DNA from 2 places in the Acidovorax sp. JHL-9 genome. Region 1 is predicted to be linked to the other one. Evidence: predicted binding sites of a transcription regulator. Region 1 holds the regulator's gene; the other holds the start of a gene.
The links. Region 1 encodes FNR, which switches genes on or off when oxygen is low (the NO sensors DNR and NnrR bind a similar motif). Its sites were predicted from a motif close to TTGATNNNNATCAA; they were not measured.
Positions count from the first base shown of each region.

Region 1 (15,344 bases):
TACGGCCTTGACCGTGACGCCTTCAGCGCTGCCCTGGGCCTTCACCTTGTCCACCAGCGCCTGGGCGGCGTCGCCCCACTGCTGCTCGATGCGCTTCACGTCAATCATGTCCACCGGCATACCGCCTTCAAAATAGCTGCGCGGGTAACGTGGAACCACCTTCAGTGCTACAACCGTGGCACCCGACAGGGCGGCCAGCGACAGGCCGGTCTCCACCGCCTTGTTGGAAAGTGCGGACCCATCAGTGGCCACCAGAATGCGTTTGTACATGCTTGACTCCTTGTAGTAGGGATTGTGAGAGCTTAGAGAGGATCATGTTTTTCGGCTTGATCCATGTCAATGTAAGTGTCATGCTTAGCCGATAGGCTCGCGCCATGTCCACGAACTCCTCTACTTTGCCAGATATGGCGCCCCATGTGCTGCTGGACGACCCGCAGGAGTGGGCGGCATTCGGGCGGCTGCGCCGGCCTGCGGGCAGCGGGACGCAAGACGCGGTGGCCGGGCAGTCCGTGTCCGGGGCGCTCGCCGAGGTTTCGCCCGATGCCGTGTGGGAGTCGAATGTGGTGCTGGAGGGCATGCACTGTGCGGCCTGCGCACTCACCATCGAAGAGGCATTGCGGTCCGTTCCGGGGGTGGAGCAGGTGGATGTGAGTGCCGCCACGCACCGTGCGCGCGTGGTGTGGCGGTCGGGCCGGGTCCTTCCGTCGCAGTGGATGGCAGCGGTGCAGAAGGCGGGCTACCGGGCCTTGCCGGCGATGGATTCCCATGCGCGCGCGCAGCGCCAGCGTGAAAACCGGCGTGCGCTGTGGCGCTGGCTGGTGGCGGGCTTTTGCATGATGCAGGTCATGATGTATGCGTGGCCTGCCTATGTGGCGCAGCCGGGGGATCTGACGGGCGAGATGGAGCAGCTGCTGCGCTGGGCCTCGTGGGTGCTGACGCTGCCCGTGGTGTTCTTTGCCTGCGGCCCCTTTTTTACCAGTGCGCTGCGCGACATCCGTCTGCGCCGCGTCAGCATGGACCTGCCGGTGGCCTTGGGCATGGCCATCACTTTCGTGGTGAGCACGGCAGGCACGTTTGACCCCGCAGGCATCTTTGGCCGCGAGGTCTATTTCGACTCGCTGACCATGTTCGTCTTTTTCCTGCTGACCGGCCGATGGCTGGAGCTGCGCCTGCGGGACCGCACGGCCGGCGCGCTCGAAGCCGTCATGAACCGCCTGCCCGACAGCGTGGAGCGGCGCGGTGCCGATGGCGTTTTTACCCGCGTGGTCACGCGCCGGCTGGCCGTGGGGGACACCATTCGCGTGCTGCCTGGCGAGGCCTTTCCTGCCGATGGCTGCATCACAAGCGGCAGCACACAGTCCGACGAAGCCTTGCTCACCGGCGAATCCACGCCCGTGGCGCGGCCCTTGGGCAGCCAGGTGACGGCGGGCAGCTACAACCTGCAGGCCCCGGTGGAGGTGCGGGTGGAGGGCGTTGGCGGGCAGACCCGGTTTGCCCAGATCCTGGCCCTGATGGAAAGCGCCTCGCTGCAAAAACCCCGGCTTGCGCAGTTGGCAGACCGCATTGCGCGGCCCTTCCTGCTGGCGGTTTTGCTGGCGGCCGGTCTGGCGGTGGCCTGGTGGTGGCCGTCAGACCCCGGCCATGCACTGATGGTGGCCGTGGCGGTGCTCATCGTTACCTGCCCCTGCGCCCTGTCGCTGGCCACGCCGGTGGCCATGCTGACAGCGGCCGGCACGCTGGCCCGCCATGGCGTGCTGGTGCGCAACCTGCAAGGGCTGGAGGCACTGGCCAGCGTGGATACCCTGGTGTTCGACAAGACCGGCACCCTCACCCGGGACGGCATGGCCGTGCAGGCAGTCCGCTGCGCACCGGGCCTCACGCGTGACGACGTGCTGGCGCTGGCGGCCACGCTGGCGCGGCAATCCATGCATCCGGCATCCCGCGCCATCGTGTCCGCGGCATCTGGGTCCAGCGTGCGCTGGAGTGCGGTGAATCTGCGCGAGGATGCAGGCCTGGGGTTGGCGGCCGAAATACATGACGCACGGGGCTCCGTAGCCCCGCGTTGGTTGCGGCTGGGTTCTGCCCGGCATGCAGGCGTGGCTGCGCAGGATGGCGGGGAAGCGCTGCAGGTGGTGCTCTCGGAGCAGGGGGGCGATGGCCAGTTCGCAGAGCTGGCACGTTTCGACGTGATCGAAGATGTGCGGTCCGAGACGGCTGACGTGGTGCGTGCCTTGCAGCAGGCGGGCGTTGCGGTGCAGATTTTGTCGGGCGACCGACCCGGCGCGGTACAGCGGGTGGCCGCGCAGGCGGGCATCTCCCAGGCAAAGGGCGAATGCAGTCCCCAGGACAAGCTGGCTGCCTTGCAGGATCTGCAGGCACAGGGGCGCCAGGTGGCCATGGTGGGCGATGGCCTCAACGATGGCCCGGTTCTGGCGGGGGCGAACGTGTCGTTTGCCTTTGGCCGCTCGGTGCCGTTGGCCCAGGCGCGTGCTGATTTCGTGGTGCTGGGCGGCAGTTTGTCGCTGGTGCCGCAAACTGTGCTGCTGGCGCGCCGGACCCTGCGTGTGGTGAGGCAAAATCTGGGGTGGGCTGTGGGCTACAACGCGCTGTGTGTTCCCCTGGCGCTGGTCGGCTGGATGCCGGCCTGGCTGGCGGGGCTTGGCATGGCGCTCAGCTCTCTGCTGGTGGTGCTGAATGCCGCCCGTTTGTCGCGCGCCTTGCCCGGTGTGGGGGTGTCGGCGGTGAACCTGCCCGAACAGGCGAAAGGCACAGTCCGCATGACTTCTGCTTCCCCATCTTCTCTGGACCCGGCCTGATGGACATCCTGTATTTGCTGATCCCTTTGTCGGTCATTTTGGTGCTGATGATCCTTGCGGGCCTGTGGTGGGCGATCTACCAAGGCCAGTTCGAGAGCGTCGAGCAAGAGGGTGAACGCATTTTTCGTAATGATTGACATGTGTCAATGTCGAATAACCCTACTTAAATAAAACTATTCCTGCATTAAAACGAGGTGCCCGATGGATTCTCCAAAAACAATGACTACGCACTACAGCGACACGGTGGTGCGTCAGTTTTCTATCATGGCCGTGGTATGGGGGGTGGTTGGCATGCTGGTAGGCGTATTCATCGCCGCACAGCTGGCATGGCCAGAACTCAATTTCGGCATTCCCTGGTTGAGTTACGGGCGCTTGCGTCCGCTGCACACCAACGCAGTGATCTTTGCGTTTGGTGGTTGCGGGCTGTTTGCCACCAGCTATTACGTGGTGCAGCGCACCTGCCAGACGCGCCTGTTCGCGCCGGGCTTGGCGGCATTCACGTTCTGGGCCTGGCAACTGGTCATCGTGGCGGCGGCGATCAGCCTGCCACTGGGCTACACCCAGGGCAAGGAATATGCCGAGCTGGAATGGCCCATTGACATCCTGATTGCAGTGACCTGGGTGTCCTATGCCATCGTGTTCTTTGGCACGGTCGGCACGCGCAAGGTCAAGCACATCTATGTGGCCAACTGGTTCTTCGGTGCCTTCATCCTGGCCGTGGCCTTGCTGCACATCGTCAACAGCGCGGCCATTCCCGCTGGCTTCATGAAGAGCTACTCGGCCTACGCGGGCGTGCAGGATGCCATGGTGCAATGGTGGTACGGCCACAATGCCGTGGGCTTTTTCCTGACCACGGGCTTCCTGGGCATGATGTATTACTTCATTCCCAAGCAGGCGGGCCGTCCGGTGTACAGCTACCGCCTGTCCATCGTGCACTTCTGGGCGCTGATCTTCACCTACATGTGGGCAGGCCCTCACCATCTGCACTACACCGCGTTGCCCGACTGGACGCAGTCGGTGGGCATGGTGTTCTCGCTGATTCTGCTGGCTCCCAGCTGGGGCGGCATGATCAACGGCATCATGACCCTGTCGGGTGCCTGGCACAAGCTGCGTGACGACCCCATCCTGCGTTTCCTGATCGTGTCGCTGTCCTTCTACGGCATGTCCACGTTCGAAGGCCCGATGATGTCCATCAAGACCGTCAATGCCCTGAGCCACTACACCGACTGGACCGTGGGCCATGTGCACTCCGGTGCGCTGGGCTGGGTGGGCCTGATCACCATGGGCTCGCTCTACTACATGGTTCCCCGCCTGTTCGGCCGGGAAAAGATGCATTCGATCAAGGCGATAGAGCTGCATTTCTGGATGGCCACCATCGGCATCGTGCTGTACATCGCTGCCATGTGGATTGCCGGCGTGATGCAGGGCCTGATGTGGCGCGCCATCAACCCGGACGGCACCCTGACCTACACCTTCGTTGAAAGCGTGAAGGCGACCTATCCGTTCTATGTCATCCGCGTCGCCGGTGGCCTGCTGTACCTGGGCGGCATGATCGTCATGGCCTGGAATGTGTGGGCGACTGCTATTTCTGGTCGTTCTGTCAAGGTGGCCATTCCCGCTGTGAACGCTGCGCACGCCTGAGCCCGAAGGAGCCCATTCATGTCTGATAACAACCAAAATGCTTCTGGCGGCTTCTCCCACGAGAAGGTGGAAACCAGCAATTTTCTGATGATCGTGCTGATCCTGCTGGTGATCGCGATTGGCGGCCTGGTGGAAATCGTCCCCCTGTTCTTCCAGAAATCCACCACCGAGGCGGTGACCGGCGTGCAGCCTTATTCGGCGCTGCAACTGGTGGGGCGCGATGTGTATATCCGCGAGGGGTGCTACAACTGCCACTCGCAGATGATCCGTCCGTTCCGTGCAGAAACCCTGCGTTACGGCCACTACTCCGTGGCCGGTGAGTTCGTGTACGACCACCCCTTCCAGTGGGGCAGCAAGCGCACGGGCCCCGATCTGCATCGCGTGGGTGGCAAGTACAGCGACGAATGGCATCGCATTCACCTGAACAATCCGCGTGACGTGGTGCCCGAGTCCAACATGCCTGCGTATCCATGGCTGGAGAAAAATGCCATTGATCCAGCCGATGTGGCGCCGCGCATGAAGGCCTTGCGGACCGTGGGCGTGCCTTACACCGACGCGCAGATCGCTGCGTCTGCTGCCGACGTGAAGGGCAAGACCGAAATCGATGCCTTGGTGGCTTATCTGCAAGTCATGGGCCGCGCGCTCAAGTAAAGGAGATTGGCCATGGACATCACGACCATGCGCATCGTCGCCACATTGGCATCGATGGCCTGTTTTATTGGCATCTGGGTCTGGGCCTACAGGGGCCGCAACAAGTCCCGGTTTGATGAGGCAGCCCGGCTGCCCTTCGAGCAAGATTGACCTTCACCAGAACGAGAACACCCCATGAGTGACTTCACCAGCAATTTCTGGTCGGTCTTTGTGACCACGCTGACCTTGGTCGGCATCATCGCCTGCGGCATTCTGCTTTGGATGGCGGGCCGCAAGAAGGTTATGGCCACGGCCGAGAACACCACCGGCCACGTCTGGGACGAGGACCTGGTCGAAATGAACAACCCCCTGCCGCGCTGGTGGGTGTGGCTGTTCGTCATCACCATCCTCTTCGGCCTGGGCTATCTGGCTGCCTATCCCGGTCTTGGCACCTTTACGGGCAAGCTGAACTGGACGCAAAAGGGTGAATACGAGGCTGAAATGGCCAAGGCCAAGACGGAAATCGAGCCGCTGTATGCGCGTTTTGCTTCCATGAAGCCTGAAGACGTGGCCGTGGATCCGCAGGCCCATGCGATCGGCGAGCGCTTGTTCATGAACAACTGCGCCCAGTGCCACGGTTCCGACGCCCGCGGCAGCAAGGGCTTTCCCAATCTGGCAGATGCTGACTGGCTGCATGGTGGCACCCCTGAAAAGATCCGCGAGACGCTGCAGAAGGGGCGCATCGGCAATATGCCTCCCATGGCCGCCGCAGTGGGTTCGCCGGAAGATGTGCGCAATCTGTCGCACTATGTGCTGAGCCTGTCTGGCAGCCCGCATGATTCGCTGCGGGCATCGCTGGGCAAGACCAAGTTCGTGGCGTGCGCTGCCTGCCACGGCAACGACGGCAAGGGTAACCAGGCTTTGGGCGCCCCCAACCTCACGGACGACATCTGGTTGCATGGATGGGGCGAAGCAGCCATCACCGCCATGATCAACAATGGCAAGGTGAACGAGATGCCCGCACAGGCCGACAAGCTGACCGAGGCGCAAATCGGGGTGCTGGCATCGTATGTGTGGGGCTTGTCCAACAAGCCTGCCGCAGCCCGATGAACTCGGGGTGGCTCCAGTTCCGACTGGGGCTGCTTTGCAGTGCTAGTTATCCGCTTCCATAGTCCGCACCATGAAATCATCCGACAAGGCGCCGCGCAAGGTCATTCCCATCGCGGCGGCCACGCCCGAGCCGTCGGCGGAGGGTGAACTTGTCTCCCTTTACGAGGCCCAGAAAAAAATTTACCCACGATCGATCAGTGGGTTCTTTGCGCGTTGGCGTTGGGTCATGGTGTTTCTCACGCAGCTCGTTTTCTATGGGCTGCCCTGGCTGGAGTGGGGCCAGCGCCAAATGGTGCTGTTTGATCTCGGTGCCCGTCGGTTCTATATTTTTGGGTTGGTCCTGTACCCACAGGATTTCATCTATCTCACGGGTTTGCTGATTATTTCAGCGCTCTCGCTGTTTCTGTTCACTGCGGTTGCGGGTCGTCTGTGGTGTGGCTTTGCCTGTCCACAGACGGTCTATACCGAGATATTCATGTGGATAGAGCACAAGATCGAAGGCGATCGCAGTGCGCGACTGCGATTGGATGCCGGTCCCTGGACCTTTGAGAAGATTCGCAAGAAATTCTTGAAGCAGACGGTCTGGGTTGCTGTTTCCCTCTGGACGGGTTTCACTTTTGTCGGGTATTTCGTGCCGATTCGGGAACTGGGTCCCGAGTTGTTGGCTTTTGCTGGCACCTGGCAGATTTTCTGGGTGTTTTTCTACAGCTTGGCCACCTATGGCAATGCTGGCTTCCTTCGGGAGCAGGTATGCAAATACATGTGCCCCTATGCGCGTTTCCAGAGCGCAATGTTCGATCGCGATACCCTCATCGTGACCTATGACGAAGCCCGCGGCGAGCCGCGCGGGCCCAGGGTCAAGACGGTGGACTACAAGGCCAAGGGCCTGGGCGAATGCATCGACTGCACCCTGTGTGTACAAGTGTGTCCCGTGGGCATCGACATCCGCAAGGGTTTGCAATATGAATGCATTGGCTGCGGTCTTTGCGTGGATGCCTGCAATACCGTGATGGACAAGATGCATTACCCCAGAGGCTTGATAAGGTATTCGACCCAGAATGGTGTTCTGCATCGCTGGAGCCAGTCGCAAATCTTGCGCCATGTCTTGCGCCCTCGCGTGCTCATCTACACCGCGGTTCTGGTGGCTTTGTGTGTGGGCATGCTGGCCAGCCTGAGCACGCGCACCCCCCTGAAGGTGGACATCGTGCGTGACCGTGCCGCCTTGTCCCGCATTGTTGCGGGGGGCAAGCTTGAAAATGTCTATCGACTGCAGATCATGAATGCCACAGAGGCCGCACAGCGCTACCGCATTACTGCGAGCGGGCTGGATGGCTTGGAAGTGGCTTCGGAGCAGGAGGTGGACATTGGTGCTGCAGAATCCCGTTGGGTCGCGGTGCGACTGCAGATACCGTATGGATCTGCGGCCCCTGGTTCCCATGCGATTCATTTCGATATATCTGCACTGGAAAGCGGCGGCAAAGTGACTGAGAAATCCATATTCCTGGTGCCACGCTGAGTCAATTGAGTGAAGGTCACGCTGTGCGCTGCATGGCGTCTTGTGGCCTGTATGCTGATACCTGAGGAGCTTCCATGCCAACCAGCCCCGTTATTACTCCCGGACCCCAGCCATGGTGGAAGTTTGGGCATGTCTGGCTGGTGATTGCCGGACCGGTCATTGTGGTGATCGCCGGCTTCATTACGCTGTGGCTTGCCGTGAGTCGGCCGGACCCCGTCGTCGAGGAGGACTATTACCGCAAAGGGATTGAGATCAACCAGACGCTGGCACAGCCAGAGAAAAGTTTGGCCCCTGCGCTCAAGGGCCGCAACCATGCGGCGACACCTGCCGTAGATCAGCCTCGCTGAACGAGAGTCCCAACTGGTCGCATACAAACGCTCCCCGCAACCCCGAGGAAACACACGATGTGGACACAACGCCTGATGTGGATTGCATGGCCCGCTTTTCTGGTGGCCGGGATCCTGGAAATGCTGGTTTTCGCCATGGTGGATCCACAGGATCTTCATTGGCTCGGTCAACCATTGACGCTGTCCCGCCAGGGGGTCTATACCCTTGCGTTCTTTGCGTTCTGGATCATTACCATGGCTGCCAGCGCGCTGACAACGCTGCTCTCCATGTCACCCTTTGAACTCAACCGCTGCCCCGTGCCTCCGGATGCCCGACCGGACGATTGCCACAAGGCATCGTCATGCCCGTGACGGCCCATACCTGAACAGCGATCAGTGACAAGCCTGCTGGTTGTTGACAATACGCTTGAGTGCCTCGGTGTCCAGAATGCGGACATGGCGCTGTTTGACTTCTACCGTGCCATCTTCCACAAACTTCGAGAACGTGCGGCTGACTGTCTCCAGCTTGAGTCCAAGGTAACTGCCGATTTCTTCCCGTGTCATTCGCAATACCAGTTCGGACTGCGAGAACCCGCGGGCATGCAGGCGTTGCACCAGGTTGAGCAGGAACGCGGCCAGGCGCTCTTCTGCGCGCATGCTGCCCAGCAAAAGCATCACACCGTGTTCACGAACGATTTCCCGGCTCATGATCTTGTGAACGTGGTGTTGCAACGCCGTGACTTCGCGCGATAGTTCTTCGATGCGATCAAAGGGCATGACACACACTTCGGCATCTTCGAGGGCGACTGCATCACAGGTGTGATGGTCGTTGACGATGCCATCGAGTCCAATGATTTCACCCGCCATCTGAAAGCCTGTGACCTGGTCGCGCCCATCTTCGGTAGCGACGCAGGTCTTGAAAAAACCAGTGCGAATGGCATAGAGAGAAGTGAACGACTCTCCATTGCGAAAGAGCGTACCTCCCCGCTTGATTTTTCGCCGCACTGCCACGATATCGTCAATGCGTTGCAACTGCTGCTCGTTCAGGCCTACGGGCATGCACAGTTCTCGCAGGTTACAGTTGGAGCAGGCGACTTTGATGGTTTGCGGGTTCATGGGCACTGGGACCTGGACAGGTCAGGGTAATTGGCTTGTATCTGCTGGGACTCCATTGTCCCGTGGTGCACGCGTGGCGGCTGACTTGAATCAAATTGTCCCCCCTGTACCCATTCGTCTTCTTGATTAAGGTCAAGGACGTGGGCCAAAGGGTACGGCACAGTACCGATGCACGCAAGGATATTTTCCCATGACCGCTGTTACCCCAGAACTTCTGCGCCGTTTTGACATTCCAGGACCGCGCTATACCTCCTACCCCACGGCTGACCGGTTTGTGGAGGCTTTTGGGCAAGAGGACTATGTGTTGGCACTGTCACAGCGCCGGCTTGGTGCTACGGCCATGGCACTGCCGTTGTCGCTGTATGTCCACATTCCGTTTTGCGAATCGTTGTGCTACTACTGTGCCTGCAACAAGATCATCACCAAGCACCATGACCGTGCCGACGTGTATTTGCGCTACCTCAGCCGCGAGATTGATCTGCACACGGCCCACTGCGGCACCGGACAGGTGGTCAGCCAGTTGCACCTCGGGGGCGGCACGCCGACCTTCCTTTCGGACGACGGGCTGCGCCAGCTCATGGCAACGCTGCGGCGCAGTTTCACCTTTGCGCCGGGTGGTGAGTATTCCATCGAGGTGGATCCTCGCACGGTCACTTCGGAGCGGCTGGCGGTGCTGGCGGAGCTCGGCTTCAATCGATTGAGCTTCGGGGTGCAGGATTTTGATGCCGAGGTTCAGAAGGCCGTGCACCGCATTCAGCCCGCAGAGCAGGTGTTTGCATTGGTGGAAGCGTCTCGTGCGCTGGGCTTTGAGTCGGTCAATGTGGATTTGATTTACGGGCTGCCGCGCCAGACACCCGAGTCGTTTGATCGCACGCTGGCACAGGTGGCCCAGTTGCGCCCCGACCGAATCGCTTTGTATGCCTACGCCCATTTGCCCGATCGTTTCAAGCCGCAGCGGCGCATCATCTCGACAGAATTGCCCGCTGCATCCGCCAAGGTGACCATGCTTTCGCGTTCGCTGGACGCGTTCATTGATGCCGGTTACGTCTATGTAGGCATGGACCACTTTGCCTTGCCTACGGATGCGTTGGCGGTTGCCAAGCGGCAGGGGCGCCTGCACCGCAATTTTCAGGGCTACAGCACCCAGCCCGACTGCGATCTCATCGCCCTGGGCGTATCCGCGATCGGCCGGGTGGGCGCGACCTACAGCCAGAACGCCAAGTCGCTGGAGGAGTACTACGACCATCTGGATCAGGGGCGGCTGCCCGTGGTGCGGGGGTTGGCGCTGAATCGTGATGACCTGGTGCGCAGGGCCGTCATCATGGCGCTGATGTGCCAGGGCGAGGTGTTGTTTGAGCCCATGGATCAAGCTTGGCTCATTGATTTTCGGAAGTATTTCGCGCCGGAACTGGAGCAGTTGGAGTCCATGACCGAGCAGGGACTCGTTACGTTGACTGCCGAGGGTGTCAAGGTAACGCCCATGGGCTGGTTCTTTGTGCGCGGCATTGCCATGGTGTTTGACCGCTATTTGCAGGCTGACCGCAATCGGGCCCGGTTTTCGCGCATCATCTGATACCCATCATTCGAGCTGTGCCCCGGTCTTCATGCTTGCACCCCTTGCCGTAACGGCTTTGCTCATGGGGCTCGCTGGCGGGCCCCATTGCTTGGCCATGTGCTCCGCGCCTTGCGGTGCGATCATCGGCCAAGGGGTGGCGCGCTCGCAAGCGGGCAGTCCCGTCTCTCAGCCGGTTCAGTGGTTTCCCAAAGATGGAACCGCTCGCCGGCTGTTCGCATTTCACTTCGGGCGCCTGGCGGGCTATGCCGGGGGGGGCGCCCTGGCAGCGCTGGCCATGGACAGTCTGGCATGGGTGACCCGGCAAACCATGGCCTTGAGTCCGGTATGGACGCTGATGCACGTGGCGGTCATGGCCTGGGGTTTGATGATGATGGTGCAGGCGCGACAGCCTGCGTGGGTAGAGCAGGCAGGGCGTGCAGCCTGGCGCCGCGTGCAACCCCTTGTCCGCGCGCCGGGTGGACTGCTGGTGGCGGGCGGGCTTTGGGCACTCATGCCATGCGGATTGCTTTATTCGGCCCTGCTGGTGGCAGCGCTCAGCGGCAGCGTGTTGCAGGGCGCTGTCACCATGGTGTTTTTTGGCGTGGGGAGTGGGTTGTGGCTGGTGGGCGCGCCCTGGCTGTGGGGGCGGCTGCGTTCACGCATCAACGCGGTGCGAGCCAGTTGGGGAACCCGGCTGGCGGGTGCGCTGCTGGTCGGGGTGGCGGGGTGGGCATTGTGGATGGATCTGGTTTACAAACCCTCTCTCTGGTGCAGATAACTTCAGCGGGAAATACCTTGGGGTCACTCTGGCGGGTGGCGTCACGCCAGAACTTCATCATTGGGATTGCGGGGCACAATGGCCTGGGCGGCGGCGATAATCCTTGCAGCCAAGGGTGGTGCGCATGTCTCCATGTTTCTCCATGCATGCCGTGAAACTCCGTGAATTCCTTCCTCCTTATTGATACCGGCCCGCTTCGCATCGGCATGTATGTTCAGCCCGACGTGGGCTGGATGCACCACCCATTCAACGACCGTTATGCCAACGTCGTGTCGGTCGATTCGGCCAGACCGCTGAGGCCCAAGGTCATCGTTCATGATGCCCGGGTGCCCAAGGACGAAGCCCCCGTGCTGGACCTGGAGGCGATGCCCGAGCGGGCTATACGGCGTAGCCTGAAGCCTGCGCAGTTGCCGCGCGATGCGCTTGGCTATCTGTCTCCGCGCAAGCGGATCTGCCATTTTTTTGCGCGCGCTGTAGATCCTGGTCCTGACGAGGTGCACGCATGAACCCGCTACCACCGCAGTCTTGGCTGGACGGCCTGCAGGAAGCGGTGTGGCTCGTGGATGCCGGCAGTTTGTGCATCGTCCAGTCGAACCAGGCGGCTGAGCGACTGGTGGGCATGTCCGGGGAGGACATGGTCGGCAAGGCGGTGACAAGCCTGGCGGCAACACCCCAGGACTGTGCATTCTGGTCCGAGCCATTGGCCACTCTTGCGAAGGGCATCCACTCCCACACCTGCGTATGGCGGGCCGATGGCGTCCTGGTTCCGGTCGATCGGCGTGTGACCTGTCTACAGCACGACGGCGCTCCAGCGGTTTTGATGCTGACGATGCTGGACCGCAGTGCCCAGGAGGCTAGCCAGCAGGAACTCGAGGCCCTGCCGTCCGAGTTGCGCTCCACCCTGGATTCCGCAGCCGATGGCATGCTGGTATGTGGGCTTGACGGACGTGTGCGCGCCTTCAACCAGCGGCTGGTGCACATCTGGAGCATCCCCCGCGAACTGCTGTTGCAGCGCAATGACACGGCGGTGCATGACCACCTGGCCTCCCGGGTGGTGGATCGCAAGCACTACCAGGAACGTCTGAGTGCCATTGAGCGCGATCCGCTGCTTGAGAGTACCGACATCTTCCAGTTGCACGGCGGCATGACGGTGGAGCGTCGCGTTGTTCCGCAGCTTCACCAGGGCCACCCCGTGGGGCGCGTTTATTCTTTTCGGGATATCACCCGGCAGGCCGAAGCGCAGGCCAGCTTGCGCCTGGCGGCGCGGGTTTTCGATTCCAGCCTGGATGCCATTTTCATTGCAGACAGCAGGCACCATCTGATGCGCATGAACCCGGGTTGCGAGCGATTGCTGGGCCCTTGCGCAGCCGCTTTGGAGGGGTCCATGGCCGCGTCTCTGTTCGGCAGTGGTTCGGACGCCTCCTTCATGGAGCAGGTGCAGGCGGGATGGGAAAGCGATGGTTTCTGGGAGGGTGAGCTCTGGCTGCCCCGTGACAACGGTGCTTACTGTGCCGTGCATCTGTCGTGGGTGGCCCTGCGCGATGACGAAGGCCGGCTGATACAGAGCATTGGTTTCATGCGTGACCTGACGCAGCAGCACGCGGCCAAAAAACGCATCGAGGAACTGGCGTACAGCGATGTCCTGACCGGTTTGCCCAATCGGCTGCTTCTTTCTCAGAGGGTGGAAACCGCGATCCAGGGTGCTCGCGCCAGCGATACGGGCTTTGCCATCCTTTTCCTGGATCTGGACCGGTTCAAGATCGTCAATGACTCGCTCGGCCATCACTTCGGTGATCGCGTATTGCAACTGGTCGCCGAGCGTCTGCAGGCTTGCCTGCGGCAGACGGACATGCTGTGCCGGCTTGGCGGCGATGAGTTCGTGATTTACCTGCATGGCGCCGACGCTGTCGTGGCCGAAAGCGTGGTGCGCCGGATGCTGGAGGACATGCTGAGCCCCTTCTTGCTGGATGGCATGGGCTTTTCCATCCAGTGCAGCATTGGCATGGCGCTGTATCCGCAGGACGGCACCACCCTGGACGAACTCATCAAGCAGGCTGATACGGCCATGTACCGTGTCAAGGAGCGGGGGCGTGGCAGCTATGGCTTCTACCAACCGCAGATGAACGCCAACCTGCTGTCGCGCATGAAGCTGGAGCACGCCATGCGCCAGGCGCTGGGCGAGCAGCGGATGGCCGTGCACTATCAGCCCCAGGTGAACCTCGCTACCGGCCGGATCGTCGGCGCGGAAGCGCTCATCCGATGGACCGACCCCGAGTTTGGCGTGGTATCTCCCACGCAGTTCGTGCCGCTGGCGGAGGAGTCGGGCTATATCGTGACGCTGGGGGCGTGGGTCATGGAGCAAGCCGTGCGGGAGGCGGCGCAGTGGATGCACGAGGGCATGCCCATTGTGGTGTCCGTCAATGTGTCTGCGCTGGAGTTTCGCCAGGCCGATTTCGTCGAGCGCCTGACGCGCCTGCTGGCTGTGCACCAGTTGCCGCCGACCTTGCTGGAGCTGGAGCTGACCGAAACCATCCTGCTGCAGGATGCGCAGGAAATGGAACTGCGATTGTTCTCCCTGGCTGCGCTGGGTGTGGGCCTGGCCATTGACGACTTCGGCACAGGCTACTCCAGCCTGGCCTATCTGAAGAAGCTGCCCATCGACAAGCTCAAGATCGACCAATCCTTCGTGCGGGGATTGCCGGAGGATGACGGCGACCGCGCCATTGTCAGCGCCATCGTCAGCATGGGGCATGCGCTGCATATCGAAGTGGTGGCCGAGGGCGTGGAAACCCTTGGACAGCGCGCCATGCTGCAACAGCTGCAGTGCGGGCATTTTCAGGGATTCCTGTGCTCACCGGGCTTGCCAGGCGCCGAGTTCCGTCAATTGCTGTTCAACTCCAGCCACGGGCTGGCGCAGTTTGCGCCGGTCGAATAACCGGGGTTCACCGGTGGTGTCAGCGGCGGGTGGCACGCTGACCTCGTTTGCCTCGGAGGGGCATCGTAAACAGGCTCTCAGAAAGCCGCCACGCCCTTCCAGAGCATGTAGGCCGCCAGCATCAGCAGCAGGCTGGCAAAAACCCGTTTGAGTTGTTTCACCGGCAGCTGGTGCGCCGCCCGCGCACCCAAGGGCGCGGTCAGCACACTGCAGGTGGCAATGGCGGCCAGCGCAGGCAACCAGATGTACCCCAGCGAGCCCGATGGCAGTCCTGCCACAGACTGACCGCCCACCGCATACCCCACCACATTCGCCAGGGCAATGGGAAAACCCAGCGCGGCGCTGGTGGCAACGGCGTTGTGAATGGCCACGTTGCACCATGTCATGAACGGCACGCTGACAAAACCACCGCCCGCGCCCACCAGGCCAGACAGAAAACCAATCACCCCCCCGGCCGCCAGTTGTCCGCTGGTTCCCGGCATCTGCCGGGACGGCGCAGGCTTCTTGTCCAGAAACATCTGAAAGGCCGAGAAACTCACGAAAAGCCCAAAGAAGATCGCAAGAAACGCCCCCTTGAGCAACGCAAAAACGCCCAGGCTCGCCACCAGCCCGCCGATCACGATGCCTGGTGCCAGCCTGCGCACGATGTCCCAGCGCACGGCACCTCGCTTGTGGTGTGCGCGAACGCTGGAAACGGAGGTGAACATGATGGTGGCCATGGAGGTGGCAATGGCCATCTTGACCGCCAGGTCGGGGGGCACTTGCTGGTGACCCAGAATGTAGGTCATGAAAGGCACCAGCAGCATGCCGCCGCCAATGCCGAGCAGGCCTGCAAGAAAGCCGGTGCCCAGACCGAGGATTGCGAGTTCAACAACCAGAAGGGGTTCGAGCATCATGCCAAGAGGTCCGGGGGGACTGAGT
Region 1 covers NZ_AUEX01000008.1:52,050-67,393, reverse strand. Annotated here, with positions in the region: gene K225_RS0106685 (universal stress protein) at 1-270, opposite strand, end outside; gene K225_RS20465 (cation-translocating P-type ATPase) at 375-2,816, shown strand; gene ccoS (cbb3-type cytochrome oxidase assembly protein CcoS) at 2,816-2,953, shown strand; gene ccoN (cytochrome-c oxidase, cbb3-type subunit I) at 3,018-4,457, shown strand; gene ccoO (cytochrome-c oxidase, cbb3-type subunit II) at 4,476-5,108, shown strand; gene K225_RS0106660 (cbb3-type cytochrome c oxidase subunit 3) at 5,121-5,258, shown strand; gene ccoP (cytochrome-c oxidase, cbb3-type subunit III) at 5,283-6,197, shown strand; gene ccoG (cytochrome c oxidase accessory protein CcoG) at 6,268-7,713, shown strand; gene K225_RS0106645 (FixH family protein) at 7,788-8,060, shown strand; gene K225_RS0106640 (hypothetical protein) at 8,118-8,411, shown strand; gene fnr (fumarate/nitrate reduction transcriptional regulator Fnr) at 8,433-9,155, opposite strand; gene hemN (oxygen-independent coproporphyrinogen III oxidase) at 9,346-10,728, shown strand; gene K225_RS0106625 (sulfite exporter TauE/SafE family protein) at 10,760-11,488, shown strand; partial or broken gene K225_RS0106620 (phosphohydrolase) at 11,737-11,994, shown strand; gene K225_RS0106615 (bifunctional diguanylate cyclase/phosphodiesterase) at 11,991-14,423, shown strand; gene K225_RS0106610 (sulfite exporter TauE/SafE family protein) at 14,501-15,316, opposite strand.

Region 2 (15,344 bases), on a different contig from region 1:
GGGTGGTGAATTCTTCATAAGAGAAACAGTCGTTGCCCGGCAAGTCCAGCCAACGCCAGCGTTCGTCGAACAGGTCATCGAAGAGTCTCTGCAATCCGAGCAGTTTCCACAGCATGCGAGGCCTTTGAAAGAGGTGGTTGGCTGCTGCAAGTTACCTGCGCTGTGTGACAGTTTGGCGTCCGTCGGCACATTTGCCACACCCACCCTCTGGATTCACACGGCAGGCCAAGCGAGCGGTATGCTGCGGCGTCCTCCCCCTGCCACACCGCCCTCCACCACCGTGCCCGAAAACGTTCTGCCCGAACTGCTGGCCCTGGAAAAGATCATCGAGCAGGGCGGCCCCGACCTGCAGGTGCGCGTGGTGCGCGAGGTCAGCGTGGCATCGGGCCAGCGCTTTCCCATCTATTCGATCGGCATTGGCAACACCAGCCCGCACGTCCCTGCCGTGGGTTTTTTTGGGGGAGTGCATGGCCTGGAACGCATCGGCGCCGAGGTGGTGCTGGCCTACCTGCAGAACATCGCCATGCGGCTGCGCTGGGACACCACGCTGCACCAGCAGCTCGAGCAGGTGCGCCTGGTGTTCATGCCCATCGTCAACCCCGGCGGCATGTGGGCGGCCACCCGCGCCAACCCGAACGGGGTGGACCTGATGCGCAATGCGCCGGTGCAGGCCCTGGACCGCGTGCCTTTTCTGATGGGTGGGCAGCGGCTGAGCGCCGGCCTGCCCTGGTACCGTGGTCACCCGGGCGCACCCATGGAAGTCGAAAGCCAGGCCTTGTGCGAGGTGGTGGGCGCCGAGCTGCTGCCCCGCCCCTTCAGCATTGCGCTGGACTGCCATTCGGGCTTCGGGGTGCGCGACCGCCTGTGGTTTCCGTTTGCCCACACCCGCAAGCCCATTGCGCACCTGAACGAGCTGCATGCACTGAAGGACATCTTCCTGCAGGCCCACAGCAACCACCAGTACATCATCGAACCCCAGAGCACGCAGTACCTGGCCCATGGTGACCTGTGGGACTACCTGTACCTGCAGTCCTGCGAGCAAGCGGGGCGCATCTTCCTGCCGCTGACGCTGGAAATGGGCTCGTGGATCTGGATCAAGAAGAACCCGCGCCAGCTGTTCTCGCGCCTGGGCATCTTCAATCCGCTGATCGACCACCGCCAGCAGCGGGTGCTGCGCCGGCATCTGGCGTTGCTCGATTTTCTGTCGCGCGCGGCCTGCAGCCACCAGCGGTGGGTGCCCGGAGCCGAACATTACGCGCAACGCCGCGCCAACGCGCTGGCCGAGTGGTATTGAACATGGACACCTGGGTTCTGCTGCGCGGACTGACCCGCGAAACCGCCCACTGGGGGCGGTTTGCTGACGATTTCCAGAGCGCATGGCCCGGGGCCCGCGTCGTGTCGATCGACCTGCCGGGCAACGGCCTGTTCCATGCACAGCAAAGCCCGGCCACCGTGCAGGGCATGGTGGCGGCCTGCCGCGCCGAACTGGCTAGGCAAGGGGTGCACCCGCCGTTGCATTTGTTTGCGATGTCGCTGGGCGCGATGGTGGCCACCGAATGGGCCCGCACAGCGCCGCAAGAAGTCAGCGGCTGCGTGCTGGTGAACACCAGCTTTCGCCCGTTCAGCCCCTTTTTTCACCGGCTGCGCCCCCGCAACTATGCGGCCTTGCTGGGCCTGGCGCTGCTTCCCCGATCGGCCGACGCCATCGAACGCACGGTGTGGCGGCTGACGAGCAACGCGCCCGACCCGCGCAGCGCCGTCATCCGCGACTGGGTGGCCGCCCGCACCCTGCGCCCGGTGTCGGCCGCCAACGCCCTGCGCCAGCTGGCGGCGGCGGCCCGCTACCGCGCGCCCGCCTTGCCCCCCACCCCCCGCATCCTGCTGCTGGCCAGCCAGAACGACCAGCTGGTGGACAGCCGCTGTTCGCAAGCCATTGCCCGTGGCTGGCACTGCGCCCTGGCCCTGCATGCCGATGCGGGGCACGATCTGCCGCTGGATGCGCCCCAGTGGGTGATAGAACAGGTGCAGCAATGGCGCGCGGCCACAGCCCCATAACCCGGGCGGGTCGAACGGGAATCGATACAAAAGCACAGAAAGCGCTCATCCATCAAGCGCTATTAGCGATCAAGAACAAAGCAAACATCAGCAGCACCCGGCAGCAGCCCCGGCCCCCTGCCGCCGCCGTTCAGGCCACGGCTGCGGCCACAGCGGCGGGCGCAGTGCCCTCGTCCGAGCAGCTCGCGCCGCCGCAGCCATGGAGCAAGCCATCTGGCAGCGCATCGGGCGCATGCACCACCCCCGTGGTCGCATCAAAGCCCACCCGGCGCAGATGCAGGGCCAGGGCGGCGTCCATGCTCTGCGCATGCTGGGGAAACCACAGCGCCAGCTCGGCCGCCATGGCACGCACCACATGCAGCTCGCCCTTGTCCGCCGCACGCGCGGCACCGTCGCGCATGACCTGCAACACCACCTTGTGCTGCAGGGCATGGCAGTTGCCCGAGGCAAAGCCGGTGGAAGCCATCCAGGCATCCTCCTGGCCGAAATGCTGCTCGGTGTGCTCCACCAGTGCCTGCCACCTGGCTACCAGGGTGGCGTCGTCGGCGGCTTCCACCGCCGCCAGCAGATCGACAAACTCGCGGTGGGTGTCATCCATGAGCGGCAGGTCCAGCGCCAGCGCCTCCGACCATTGCAGTGCAGCCATCTTTGCTTCCTTGCGTCCAAAAAAGGCGCCAGCTTAGGGGGGGAGGTTGACCGGAGTATTGACGCAAGTCATGTGCGCAGCGCATGGCCACCCGCATGCAAAAACCCCGCGCAGGGCGGGGCTCATGGGGCATCGGCAGCAGGGGGCATCCACCAGGATGTTCCCTGCTGCCGTTCATTGGCCGTACATGCGCTTGGCGTCGTCCACGCATTTGGACTTCACATCGCCCTGCAGGGTGTCGCAACGCTCTTTGGCGGCCTTGTAGTTGGCCTCGTTCTTCTCGGCGGCGGCGTCCTTGCGCGCCTCGGCCACGGCAGCACCCTTGGCGGCGGGTGTGTCGGCGGGCTGGGCCCGCGCTTCGCTCACCTTGGCGTTTTCCTTGGCGGTCACATGGGCGGCCTTGGCGTCCTTCATGCAGACGTCCTTGGCGTTGCCGCTGAGGTCGTCGCATTTTTCCTTGGCGACGGCGTAGTCGGCGTCGGCACGGGCCACGCGGGCCTTGTACTCCGCCTTGGCGCTGGGCTTGTACCTGGCATCCAGTTCGGCCATGGCAACGTCTTCGTGGCCCTTGGCTTCCTTGGCACAAATGTCCTTGGCATTGCCCGTCAGGGCATTGCACTTGTCTTTGCTGGCCTTGTATTCGGCCGAGATGGTGTCCTTCGCCGCCTTGTACTCCGGCTGGGTCATTGCGAAGGCGCTCGTGGCCAGCAGGCCGGCGGTGATGGTGGCAATCAGGGTGCGTGCGATTTTCATGGCTTGGTCCTCAGGGTAGTCTGCTGCGCAGTTGCCGCGGCACCTGTGCGCAGACAAAAGTGGTTCAACGGTTTTGGGGGCTGGTGCGCAAGAAGCGTCAGTCCCTGAAGCGGAATTCAGGATGGCGTCCCTGCCATTCCTTGAGCTGCTTTTCCGCCACATCGCGGGCGATGCCATGGCGTTCCTGCAGCTTGCCCAGCAACTGATCGCGACGGCCTGCGATCACATCGAAATCGTCATCGGTGAGCTTGCCCCACTGTTCGACCAGCTGGCCTTTGAACTGCTTCCAGTTGCCTTGAAGGGTGTCTTCGTTCATGGTGCGCTTCCTCGGAAATTTCGCCTCTGCCATCCACCCGGAATGCGTGGAACATCTGCGTGATGCGATGGAGTCCACTGTAGAAACGATGCCCGTCGCACCGCGTAGGCCACGCCGCGAAACACGCGTCAGCGCAGGCCTACGGACATGGCAGGCAAGGACGCGGGTTGCAGCTTTGCACGGACGGCGCCACACCCCACACAGCGCCGCCCTCTCCCCGGGGGCACACCCGGTTCAGGGGCTGATCAGCGCCCCAGCTGCTCCAGCCACTGCACCAGTTCCTGGGCCAGCTGGTCGGTGGCTTCTACCAGGGCCCGCGTGCCGCCGGCGGCATCCGCGCTGGTGGCCGGTCGCTGCACGATGAACACGCGCTGACCCAGCAGCGTTTCACCAGTCGCAGCGGGTTCTGCCAGCGTGGCACGCAGGCGCACCAGACCGGCGCTTTCGGTGGCGCTGGTGAAGACCTGGCTGAACTCCTCCAGCTCCACCCGCAACACGGTGGGCAGCTTCCCAGCGGAGCGCGCCTGGGCCGCACCGCTCTCGGCCGTGAGCACGGCGCGGCGCTGGCCCAGCTGATCGCGCAGGCGCTGCTGCACCAGTTGCGCGGGCGGCTGGCTCCAGCGGGCCTGGCGGTAGGGGCGCAGCTGCCGGGCGTCGGCGTAGGCCAGGCGGTACAGCACGGCGGTGCTGCCTTCGACCAGGCCCGGTGCCTCCAGATCGGCCAGCGCCAGGGGCGGCAGGGGCGCGCGCCGGTCGGCGGGCACGGGTGCCATGGCGCCCGGGCCAAAGTCGTAGTGCACGGGGCGTGACGGCGGTGAAGGCAAGGCCGAGCATCCCGCCAGAAAAGCAGCAGCAAGTACGGCTGCAACGCTTTTTTCACAAACGCTGGTAGCTATGGTTTTGGTAGTTTTCATGGCGAATGGCATCAGGGTTGGACCGCGGGCGCCTCGAAACCGGGCTCACCCGGGCCAGCACCGGCGCGGCCCGGGCCGTAAATGAAAACCTGCGGGTTTTCGTTGACTCCCCCGGCCGTGCGCCCGAACTGGCGCGCCGCACGCGAAGTGTCGTCTGCAGCGCGGTTGATGCGTGGCAGGGTGCTGTTGCCAAACTGGTCGGCCACCCGCGCCAGGGCCTGGGTGCCCTGGGTGAGCTGGTCCAGGGCGCCACCGTCGGCGCTCAGGCGCTTGGTGGTCTGACCGATGTCGGCGGCCAGCGTGGACACCTGGGTGCCGGCCTGCTGCAAGGCCTGCAGGGTCTGGCGTGCGTCGCCCGCCAGCGGCGGCAAAGCCGCCAGGGTGGGGTCCAGGCGCTCTTTCACGGTGGTGTCCAGCCGCTGGCTCAGGGCCGCCACGCTGCTGGCCGCCTGTCCCATGCTGTCGAGCACCGTGCTGAACCGTTTCTGGTTGTCGTCCCCCAGCAGCTGGTTGATGCGCTGCGTGGCTTCCTCCACCTGACCCAGGATGGCGGGGCCTTGCTCTGCCAGGCGCGACAGGGGCGAGCTGCGCAGCGGCAGCCGGGGCAGGCCACTCGGGCCGGGGGGCTCGACCGGCTGCGCCACACCTTCATCATCGAGCTGCACATGGGCCAGGCCGGTGACCCCCTGGTAGCCCAGCACGGCGAAGGTGCTGGGAGTGATGGGGGCCTGGTCGTTGACCGCGATGCGGATCAGCACATTGCCCGGCAGCTGCGGATCGAAGCCGATGCGCGTGACCTTGCCCACCGCCACGCCCTTGTAGCGCACGGCGGCCTGGGGCTGCAGGCCGGTGACGCCGTCCTTGCTGGTCAGTTCGAATTGCTGGTAACTGGTGTTGTCGCGGGTGAGCCAGATGGCCAGGCCCGCCAGCATGGCGGCCACCACCAGCACGAATACTCCGGCGGCGAGTGCGTGGGATTTGTTTTCCATCAGGATTCCTTGGCAGTGACGGCGGTGCGCACAGGCGCCATGGCGCGCTGGCCGCGTTCACCCAGAAAAAAGTGTTCGATGAACGGATGAGGGTAGTGCGCCACCTCGGCGGGTGCGCCGGTGACGATCACTTTCTTGTCGGCCAGCACGGCCACACGGGTGCTCAGGGCAAACAGCGTATCAAGGTCGTGCGTGACCATCACCACGGTCAGGCACAGCGCCGCGTGCAGCTCGCGCAGCAGGTCCACGAAATCGTCCGAGGCGCTGGGATCCAGCCCCGCCGTCGGCTCATCGAGCAGCAGCAGCGGGGGGTCCATGATGAGCGCCCGCGCCAGCGCCACGCGCTTGACCATGCCGCCCGACAGATCGGCCGGCATGCGGGTGGCGTGCTCGGGCTTCAGGCCCACCATCTGCAGCTTGACCAGCGCCGCGTCACGCACCACATCCGGCGGCAGGGTGCCCTGTTCGCGCAGCGCAAAGGCCACGTTGTCGAGCACATTGAAGGCCGAAAACAGCGCGCCGTGCTGGAACAGCATGCCCACCCGGCTGGCGGCGCCTTCGCGGCCCATTTCCGAGGCCGGCTGGCCCAGCACCGTGACGCGCCCGCGCGTGGGCCGGGCCAGGCCCAGCATCTGGCGCAGCAGCACGGTCTTGCCCGTGCCCGAGCCACCCACCAGGGCCAGGATCTCGCCGCGCTGCACCGACAGCTGCAGGTCCTGGTGCACGGTGAAGGCCGCGTCACCCTTGCCGAAGACGGTACACAACCCGGAGATGTCCACCACCGGTTCGGCAGAATCTGGCTGGGGGGATGGGGCAGTCATGGGTCAGATACCGAGGTTCTTGAACGCCACGGCAAACAACGCGTCCACGATGATGACCATGGTGATGGAGGTGACCACCGAGGCCGTGGTGCCCTCGCCCAGGCTCTGCGTGTTGGGCTTGACGCGCAGGCCCCAGTGGCAACCGATCAGGGCAATCAGGGCGCCAAAAACCACCGACTTGGCCATCGCCAGTCCGAGGTTGCCAATCTTCACCGCCGCAGGCAGCGCCTGGGTAAAGTAGGCTGGCGAAATGCCCATGGCGACATCGGCCGCCAGCATGCCGCCGGCCAGCGCCGCCAGCGTGGTCCAGACGCTGATCAGCGGCATGGCCAGCGCCAGCGCCAGCGTGCGCGGCAACACCAGGCGAAAGCCGTGGGGAATGCCCATCACGCGCATGGCATCGAGTTCTTCGGTCACGCGCATCACACCGATCTGCGCCGTGATGGCAGAACCCGACCGGCCCGCCACCAGGATGGCCGCCAGCATGGGTCCGAGCTCGCGGATCAGCGAAATGCCCAGAATGTTGACGATGAACGACTCGGCCCCGAACTGGCGCAGCTGCAGGCTCATCAGGTAGGCCAGCACCACGCCAATCAGAAAACCCACCAGCGCCGTGATGGGCAGCGCCGTGGCACCCATGCGGTACACATGGCCCGACATGTCGCGCCAGGGCCCACGGTGCGGGGCCCGCGCCAGCCGCACCAGGTCGAGCGACAGCTGGCCCACCAGTTGCACCAGGTGCCTGGCGTGGTCCACGCCGTGCAGCACCAGCACACCGAGGTGATCGACCTGCTCGGACAGGCGCCAGGGCTCTGGCGGCGGCGGCGCCACCGTCAGGCCCGCCACGCGTTCGAGCATGGCGCGCTGGGGTTCGCTCAGCAGCACGCGCTCGGGCCACTGCTGGCCCCAGTGGTTCCAGAGCAATTGCGCGCCCACATGGTCCAGCCACTGCAGCTTGCGCAGATCCCAGCCCCCCGCGGGCGCGGCATGCGCGCGCAACTGCGCCGCCAGCACCCGCCAGTGGGCGCGCTGGCCCAGCTCGGCCGCACCCCAGCGCCCCAGCAGCTGCGCCTGGGGTCCCTGGGGCGATTCGACACGGACGATGTGGGGCGAAAGGTCGCTCATGGAGGGGGCGGCACGGGCCGCCATGGTTGGACAAAATCAGGGGCGCGGCGCCGGCGGAGCGCGCCAGGACCGGACTGCACACGCAAGCACAGCCGCCGGCCCCGTGCATGCAATTATTATCAAATTGACTTCCGGCGCAATATCAACAAGCACCATTAGCTACAAATAGCGTAGCAATCCGCATTTCCCCCCTCGACAGCGGGCCGGCCCACCGCACAATGGCACCCAGCCTCTCAGCCCCTTTTTTCTTCCGCGCGACGCTGCAGCCAGCTTTCATTCCATGAGCGACACCACGTTTGACTACATCATCATCGGCGGCGGAACGGCCGGCGCCCTCCTCTGCAACCGCCTGAGCGCGGACGGCCGCAACCGCGTGCTGCTCATCGAGGCCGGTCGCAAGGACGACTACCACTGGATCCATATCCCCGTGGGCTACCTGTACTGCATCGGCAACCCGCGCACCGACTGGCTTTACCACACCGAGCCCGATGCCGGCCTGAACGGCCGCACCCTGCGCTACCCGCGCGGCAAGACGCTGGGCGGCTGCAGCAGCATCAACGGCATGATCTACATGCGCGGCCAGGCCCGTGACTACGACCACTGGGCCGAACTGACGGGCGACGCGAGTTGGCGCTGGGACAACGCACTGCCCTACTTTCGCCGCCACGAGGACCATTGGCGCCTGGACCAGCCGGACGGCGTGAACGAAAATTTCAAGCGCCTGCATGGCAACAAGGCCACGGGCAGCCAGGGCGAGTGGCGCGTGGAAAAGCAGCGCCTGCGCTGGGACGTGCTCGATGCCTTCGCCCAGGCGGCGCAGCAGGCAGGCATTCCGGCCACCGATGATTTCAATGGCGGCACCAACGAAGGCGTGGGCTATTTCGAGGTCAACCAGAAGAATGGCTGGCGCTGGAACACCGCCAAGGCCTTTTTGCGCCCCACCTGCTATGGCCGCCCCAACTTTGAGATGTGGACCGCCGCGCAGGCTTCCAAGCTCCTCATCGAGACGCAGCCCGACGGCAGCCAGCGCTGCACCGGCGTGCAGGTGTGGGACGGCCACGAAATGGTCACGGCCCGCGCCACACAAGAGGTCATCCTGAGCGCCGGCGCGGTGAATTCGCCCCAGCTGCTGCAGCTGTCGGGCATCGGCCCGGCCGCGCTGCTGCGCCAGCATGGCATCGAGGTGGCGCACGACCTGCCCGGCGTGGGCGCCAACCTGCAGGACCATCTGCAGATCCGTGCGGTGTTCAAGGTGCAGGGTGTGCAGACGCTCAACACCATGGCCACCTCGCTGCTGGGCAAGGCCAAGATCGGGCTCGAATATGCGCTCAAGCGCAGCGGCCCCATGAGCATGGCGCCCTCGCAGCTGGGCGCCTTCACGCGCAGCAGTGCCGACCAGCCCTGGCCCAACATCGAGTACCACGTGCAGCCGCTGTCGCTCGACGCGTTTGGCGATCCGCTGCACAGCTTTCCGGCCTTCACGGCCAGCGTGTGCAACCTCAACCCCACCAGCCGCGGGACGGTGAACATCAAGAGCGCCGACTTCAAGGCCGCACCGGCCATCGCGCCCAACTACCTGAGCACCGCCGAAGACCGCCAGGTGGCCGCCGACAGCCTGCGCGTCACACGCCGCATCGTGGCCCAGCCCGCGCTGGCCAAATACCGGCCCGAGGAATGGAAACCCGGCGTGCAGTTTGAAAGTGACGAAGACCTGGCCCGCCTGGCCGGAGACATCGCCACCACCATCTTCCACCCTGTGGGGACCACCAAGATGGGGCGCGACGATGACCCGATGGCCGTGCTGGACTCCCAGCTGCGCGTGCGCGGCATCGCCGGGTTGCGGGTGGTGGATGCGGGCGCCATGCCCACCATCACCAGCGGCAACACCAACTCGCCCACGCTGATGCTGGCCGAGAAGGCGGCCGAGTGGATCCTGCAGGCGCGCAAGACGGCGTAATCGACAGCCAGCTGCCGGAGCATGGACGCCCACATAGACGCGCCCCTTCGCAAATTGTTACGAACACTTTCACAGGCCATGCCAGCCGGCCTGGCCCGACGCCGGGCAACCACAACGCTGGACGCACGGCAACAGGGGTGGGAAATCCCCAATGCACCACCGAGGGGCAGCCGTTAAAGTCATGCCACTCGAAAGCGCGCTTCGGTGTGCCAAGCGAGGGGCCCGAGGAGACATTTCTACCAACAATCCAATTCCAAGCACCCAACGAGGTGCATTCTTTTTTCAGGCGCTGGTGATCCCAGCGCCTTTTTCTTGCCCGTTTGTCGTGCAAGCCACCCCGTCGATTGCCCCGAATCTCACCAAATTGATAGCAAACAAGGTGCGAAAATCCGTCGATGGAATGGATTTTTATCACCCTGGCCTCGCTGCTCGCAGGCTTTGTGGATGCGATTGTGGGCGGTGGGGGACTGGTGATGGTGCCAGCGCTGTTTGCGGCCTTTCCCGGCGCGCCACCGGCCACGCTGCTGGGCACCAACAAGGCGGCATCGGTATGGGGAACCGCCATGGCTACCTGGCAGTACAGCCGGCGTGTGCAGATCCGCTGGCCGGCCATGCTGCCTGCTGCAGCCGCCGGCTTCATGGGAGCGTTCGCCGGCGCCTGGGCGGTCACGGTGATGTCCGCAGACTTTCTGCGCAAGTTGCTGCCACTCGTGCTGCTGGGCGTGCTGGCCTACACACTGGCCAAGAAGGAGCTGGGCCAGCACCACAGGCCCCGCCATGAGGGGCGGGCCGAAGCACTGGTGGCCTGCCTGATCGGCGGGCTCATCGGTTTCTACGACGGATTCTTCGGCCCCGGCACCGGCAGTTTTTTCGTCTTCCTGTTCGTACGCCTGCTAGGCTACGATTTCCTCAACGCCTCTGCATCCGCCAAGCTGCTCAATTGCGCCACCAACATTGCTGCCATTGCACTGTTTGCCGCCAAGGGCCATGTGTGGTGGCACTTTGCCGTGACGCTGGCCATTGCCAACGTTGTGGGCAGCCTGCTCGGCACGCACCTGGCGCTCAAGCACGGCACCGGCTTTGTGCGCGGCATTTTCATCGTGGTGGTGGGCGCGCTGATCCTCAAGACCGGCTACGACGCCTTTCTGCGCTGAACCGATCCACCACCCGCCCCACAGGCCACCCAGCCAGCGATCCAGGGGCTGGCGGAAACAGGCGGTGCCGCATGGACTGCCCTCTATAATCGATTGCGTCAGTTTTATGACGCCCATTACCTTTGGGCGCTATCATTTTCCAGGCTCCGGTTGCGTGACCCGCAAGCCGGATTTTTTGTATCTGTACCACCCCGACAGGATTCACCATGAAGCTTTTCAAGTTCATCGCCTCCACCCTGGCACTGTGCGCTGTCATTTCCGTACAGGCCCGCTCCCTCGATGAGATCAAGAAAGGTGGCAAGATCATTGTGGCCACCGAAGGGCAGTTTGCACCCTTCAATTACTTCAAGGGCACCACGCTGACGGGCTTTGAGGTGGAGGTGGCAGAACTCGCAGCCAAGAAGATGGGCCTGAAGATCGAATGGAAAACCATCGGTTTTGACGCCCTGCTGACCGGCCTGAAGCAGGACCGCTGGGATCTGGTGATCGCATCGCATGGCGTGACCGAAGAGCGCGCCAAGGCCGTCACCTTCACCGCGCCGCACTACTGCTCTGGCGGCATGGTGATCGCCATGGACCCCGCGATCCGCAGCGCCAAGGATCTGGGGGGCAAGATTGTCGCCGTGCAGACCGGCACCAGCTACCTGGAAAATGTCCAGAAGGTCACGACCATCAAGGAAATGAAGAACTTCCCCACCGATGTGGATGCGCGCAGCGCACTCACCTCGCGCCGGGTGGACGCCTGGGTGACCGACCGTTTCGTGGCCAAGGAAGTGGTGGCCAAGAACCCCAAGGCAGGCCTGCAACTGGGTGAAATGGTATTCATCGAGCGCATCGCCTCGGCAGTTGCCAAGGGCAACCAGCCCCTGGCGGATGCCTGGTCCAAGGCACTGGCCGAAACCATGGCCGATGGCAGCTACGCCGCCCTGTCGAAAAAGTACTTCAACGAAGACGTACGCTGCAACTGAAAACGGGGGCTTCGGCCCTCTCTGATCCATGCTCATAGCCCTTTGGCCGCGCCACTGGAGCCGCCCGCAGCGTAGCAACGCCACGCTGGTTGCGGCGCTGGTCCTCATGGTGTTCATGCTGGCCCTGCTCGGCCAGATCCTTTCCCTTTTCCCCGAACCCATCGGCTCCAACGCGCAGGCGTTTTCCGACGGTGCGCGCACCACGCTGTGGCTGACGCTGGTCAGCGGCGCCGTGGGTCTGGTGCTGGGCACGGCTGCGGCACTGGCACGGACGGCCCGCTGGATCGGTTTGCGCTGGCTGGCGGGTTTTTACATCTGGGCCATCCGCGGAACGCCGCTGCTGGTGCAGATCCTGTTTGTCTACTTCGCGCTGCCGGTGCTGGTGCCGGGGCTGAATCTGCCCGACTTTGCCGCCGCCGTGGTGGCGCTGGGGCTGAACGTGGGCGCCTACAACGCCGAAGCGATCCGTGCGGGTCTGCTGGCCGTGCCCCGGGGCCAGACGGAAGCTGCACGCGCACTGGGCCTCGGGCGTGGCCATGTATTTTTCGATGTGGTGTTTCCGCAGGCCTTCAAGATCTCGCTGCCGCCCCTGGTGAGCAACTTCGTGGCGCTGCTCAAGGACTCCTCGCTGGCGTACGCGATCGGCGTGGTGGAACTGACCAATGTGGGCAACCGCATCCAGTCAGCGACGTTCCAGCCCATTGCCACCTTGACCACCGTGGCCCTGACCTACCTGCTGCTGACCACGCTGGTGACCCAGCTGTCCAACGCCATCGAGCACCGCTTTGATGTGGAAGGGCGCATCCAATGAGCGCCACTACGCCCTACATCGTGGCAGAAAACGTCTGCAAGTCCTTTGGCACGAACCAGGTGCTCAAGGATGTATCCACGCATTTCAGCACCGGCGAGGTGACGGTCATCATCGGCGCCTCCGGCTCGGGCAAAAGCACTTTGCTGCGCGCCATCAACCGGCTGGAGCCCCACGACAGCGGCACCATCCGCATCGGTGGCGTGCCCGTCACGGACGATCCCCGCACCTTGCAGCAGCAGCGTTGCGAAGTGGGCATGGTGTTTCAGCAGTTCAACCTGTTTGGCCACATGAACGCGCTCGACAACGTGGCACTGGCCCCACGGCGCCTGCGCCATCTTGCAAGGGCCCAGGCCAATGAGCAGGCGATGGCCCTGTTGCGCCGCGTTGGCATGCAGGACCATGCACAGAAGTACCCATGGCAGCTGTCCGGCGGGCAGCAGCAGCGCGTGGCCATCGCCCGCGCATTGGCCATGGCACCGAAGGTCATGCTCTTTGACGAGCCCACCTCGGCGCTGGACCCCGAGATGGTGCAGGAAGTGCTCGACGTCATGCGCGAACTGGCGCGCGGCGGCATGACCATGATCGTGGTGACCCACGAAATGGGCTTTGCACGCGAGGTGGCGGACCGTGTGCTGTTCTTCGACAAGGGGCGCATTGCGCACGATGCCCCCCCCACGGAGTTCTTCAACAATCCGGGAAACGACCGCATCCGCGCCTTCATCGGCCGGATGGGCACCTGAATCGCCGACGCCCCGTCGCGGCCGACCGCCAAGCACCCGGCCCCGTCCGGTGGCTGCCGCGCGAGCCTCTGACCGGCCTCCCCCTTGAACCCCCAGTGCCGCGGTGCAGCAGGCGCATGCGCTGAGCACCCGTTTCCTTTTTATGCGCTCTGAACGATTTGGACTATTGGCCCTGCTGGTGGTCACCACCGTGTGGGGAACCACCTTCCCCGCCATGAAGCTGCTGTCGGAGCACCTCGATGCCCTGCAGATCATCTGGTTGCGTTTTGCCCTGGCGCTGCTGGTGCTGGCACCGCTGTGGGTGGGCATGCGGCCCAAGGAGCGCCTGTGGGGTTGCGCGCTGGGGCTGTTGCTGTTCCTGGCCTTCTGGCTGCAGATCGAAGGCCTGGCGCGCACCACCAGCAATCGCAATGCCTTCGTCACCGGGCTCAACGTGCTGGTGGTGCCCCTGATCGCCATGGTGGCTCTCGGCCGACGCTATGGCTGGCGCCTTTGGGCCGCATGCGCCATGGCGTTCGCAGGCATGGTCTTGATGTTCCATGAGAACGACCCCTGGAATCCGGGGGACTCGCTCACGCTGGCGAGCACGGTGTTCTACGCGGTCTATATCCTGGTGCTGGAAGAGTGCGCGCGCCGCACCGTGGCGCACCCGTTGCGTGCCACACGCATGGCCGCGGCACAGGCGACCGTGATGTGCGCCTGCGCCACCGCGCTGCTGCTGGTCCGCGATGGCGGCATGGACGGGCTGCCATCGCTGGGCCAGCTGCAGACAGCGAGCTGGCTGGCGCTCGTGTACCTGGGCTTTGTGGCCAGCGTGGTGGTGGTGACGCTGCAGGCCTGGGGCCAGCAGCGCGTGGATGCCATGCGCAGTGCCATCGTGTTCGGACTGGAGCCGGTTTTCGCCGCACTGACCGCCTGGGTGCTGCTGGGTGAGCGGCTGGGGTGGTCCGGACTGGGCGGTGCGGCCCTGATTGTGGTGGCTCTGGTTTTCAGCCAGATGGGGCCACCCCGGCGGACCGCGGCACCCTCCGGTGGCGTGCAACCGGTTGCGCCCGATTAATCAGCGAATCAGGCTGCACCTCTTCTGCAGAAAGCGTTAACAGCTATTGTTTTAGATGACGCTAAGGGGCTAACAACGGGACATCGGCCACGGCACGCGGCTTGCCGATAGGCGCCGAGGCCTGCCCCTTCTGCACGGCGGCGATGTCTGCCTCGCTCGGGTACTCCCCCAGCAGCCAGTAGTCGAACACCCGGCGTGCAATGGGGGCAGCGTGCGCTGCGCCAAATCCGGCGTTTTCAACGATCAGTGCCAGCGCAATCCTCGGATCTTTGGCGGGCGCGAACGCCGTGAACAGGGAATGGTCACGCTGGTGCTCCTCCAGCGCCTTGGCGTTGTAGCGCACGTTCTGCCCCAGGCTGACCGCCTGGGCCGTTCCGGTTTTACCGCCCGAGGTGTAGGGAGCCCCCGCAAACACGCGCGTTCCAGTCCCCCCCGTGTTCACGGCCACCATCGCGTTGCGCACGATGTCCACGTTCCTGGACTGGTAGCCCAGGTTTTCGCCCGGTGGCTGCGCGATCTCCGTCACCGCCCCCGTGACTGCATTCTTCACGGCCTTGGCCATATGCGGGCGGTAGCGGGTTCCGCCGTTGACCATGGTGGCTTGCGCCTGCGCCAGCTGCAGCATGGTGAAGTTGTTGTAGCCCTGGCCAATGCCCAGCGAGACAGTTTCGCCCGGGAACCAGCGCTTCATCTCGGGGCGCTTGTAGGCGTTGCGCTTCCACTCGGTGCTGGGCAGGGTGCCGCGCACTTCGCCATTGAGGTCGATGCCGGTGGACTGGCCGAAGCTCAGGGGTTTCATGAAGTCGTGGATGGTGTCCACGCCCATCTCCACGGCCAGTGAATAGAAGTAGGTGTTGCTGGAGAACTGGATGGCGCGGTGCATGTCCAGCGCGCCCAGCCCCCCTTCGTGGCTGCGGAAGGTGCGGCCACCGAACGTGTAGAAGCCCGGGTCGTTCATGATCATGCTGGCCGAACGCTTGTTCAGTTCCAGCGCCGCCAGTGCCATGAAGGGCTTGTAGGTCGAACCCGGCGGGT
Region 2 covers NZ_AUEX01000002.1:247,718-263,061, reverse strand. Annotated here, with positions in the region: gene K225_RS22695 (hypothetical protein) at 1-115, opposite strand, end outside; gene K225_RS0102850 (M14 family zinc carboxypeptidase) at 281-1,294, shown strand; gene K225_RS0102845 (alpha/beta fold hydrolase) at 1,297-2,055, shown strand; gene K225_RS0102840 (hemerythrin domain-containing protein) at 2,186-2,701, opposite strand; gene K225_RS0102835 (hypothetical protein) at 2,876-3,454, opposite strand; gene K225_RS0102830 (CsbD family protein) at 3,552-3,770, opposite strand; gene K225_RS0102825 (ABC-type transport auxiliary lipoprotein family protein) at 4,016-4,684, opposite strand; gene K225_RS0102820 (MlaD family protein) at 4,696-5,673, opposite strand; gene K225_RS0102815 (ABC transporter ATP-binding protein) at 5,673-6,494, opposite strand; gene K225_RS0102810 (ABC transporter permease) at 6,498-7,619, opposite strand; gene K225_RS0102805 (GMC family oxidoreductase) at 7,900-9,576, shown strand; gene K225_RS0102800 (TSUP family transporter) at 9,972-10,730, shown strand; gene K225_RS0102795 (ABC transporter substrate-binding protein) at 10,937-11,698, shown strand; gene K225_RS0102790 (amino acid ABC transporter permease) at 11,727-12,509, shown strand; gene K225_RS0102785 (amino acid ABC transporter ATP-binding protein) at 12,506-13,249, shown strand; gene K225_RS0102780 (DMT family transporter) at 13,392-14,309, shown strand; gene mrdA (penicillin-binding protein 2) at 14,371-15,344, opposite strand, start outside.
Region 2: K225_RS0102840 (hemerythrin domain-containing protein) is a predicted target of FNR. The motif match lies at 2,760-2,773, and genes of this name have one in related genera.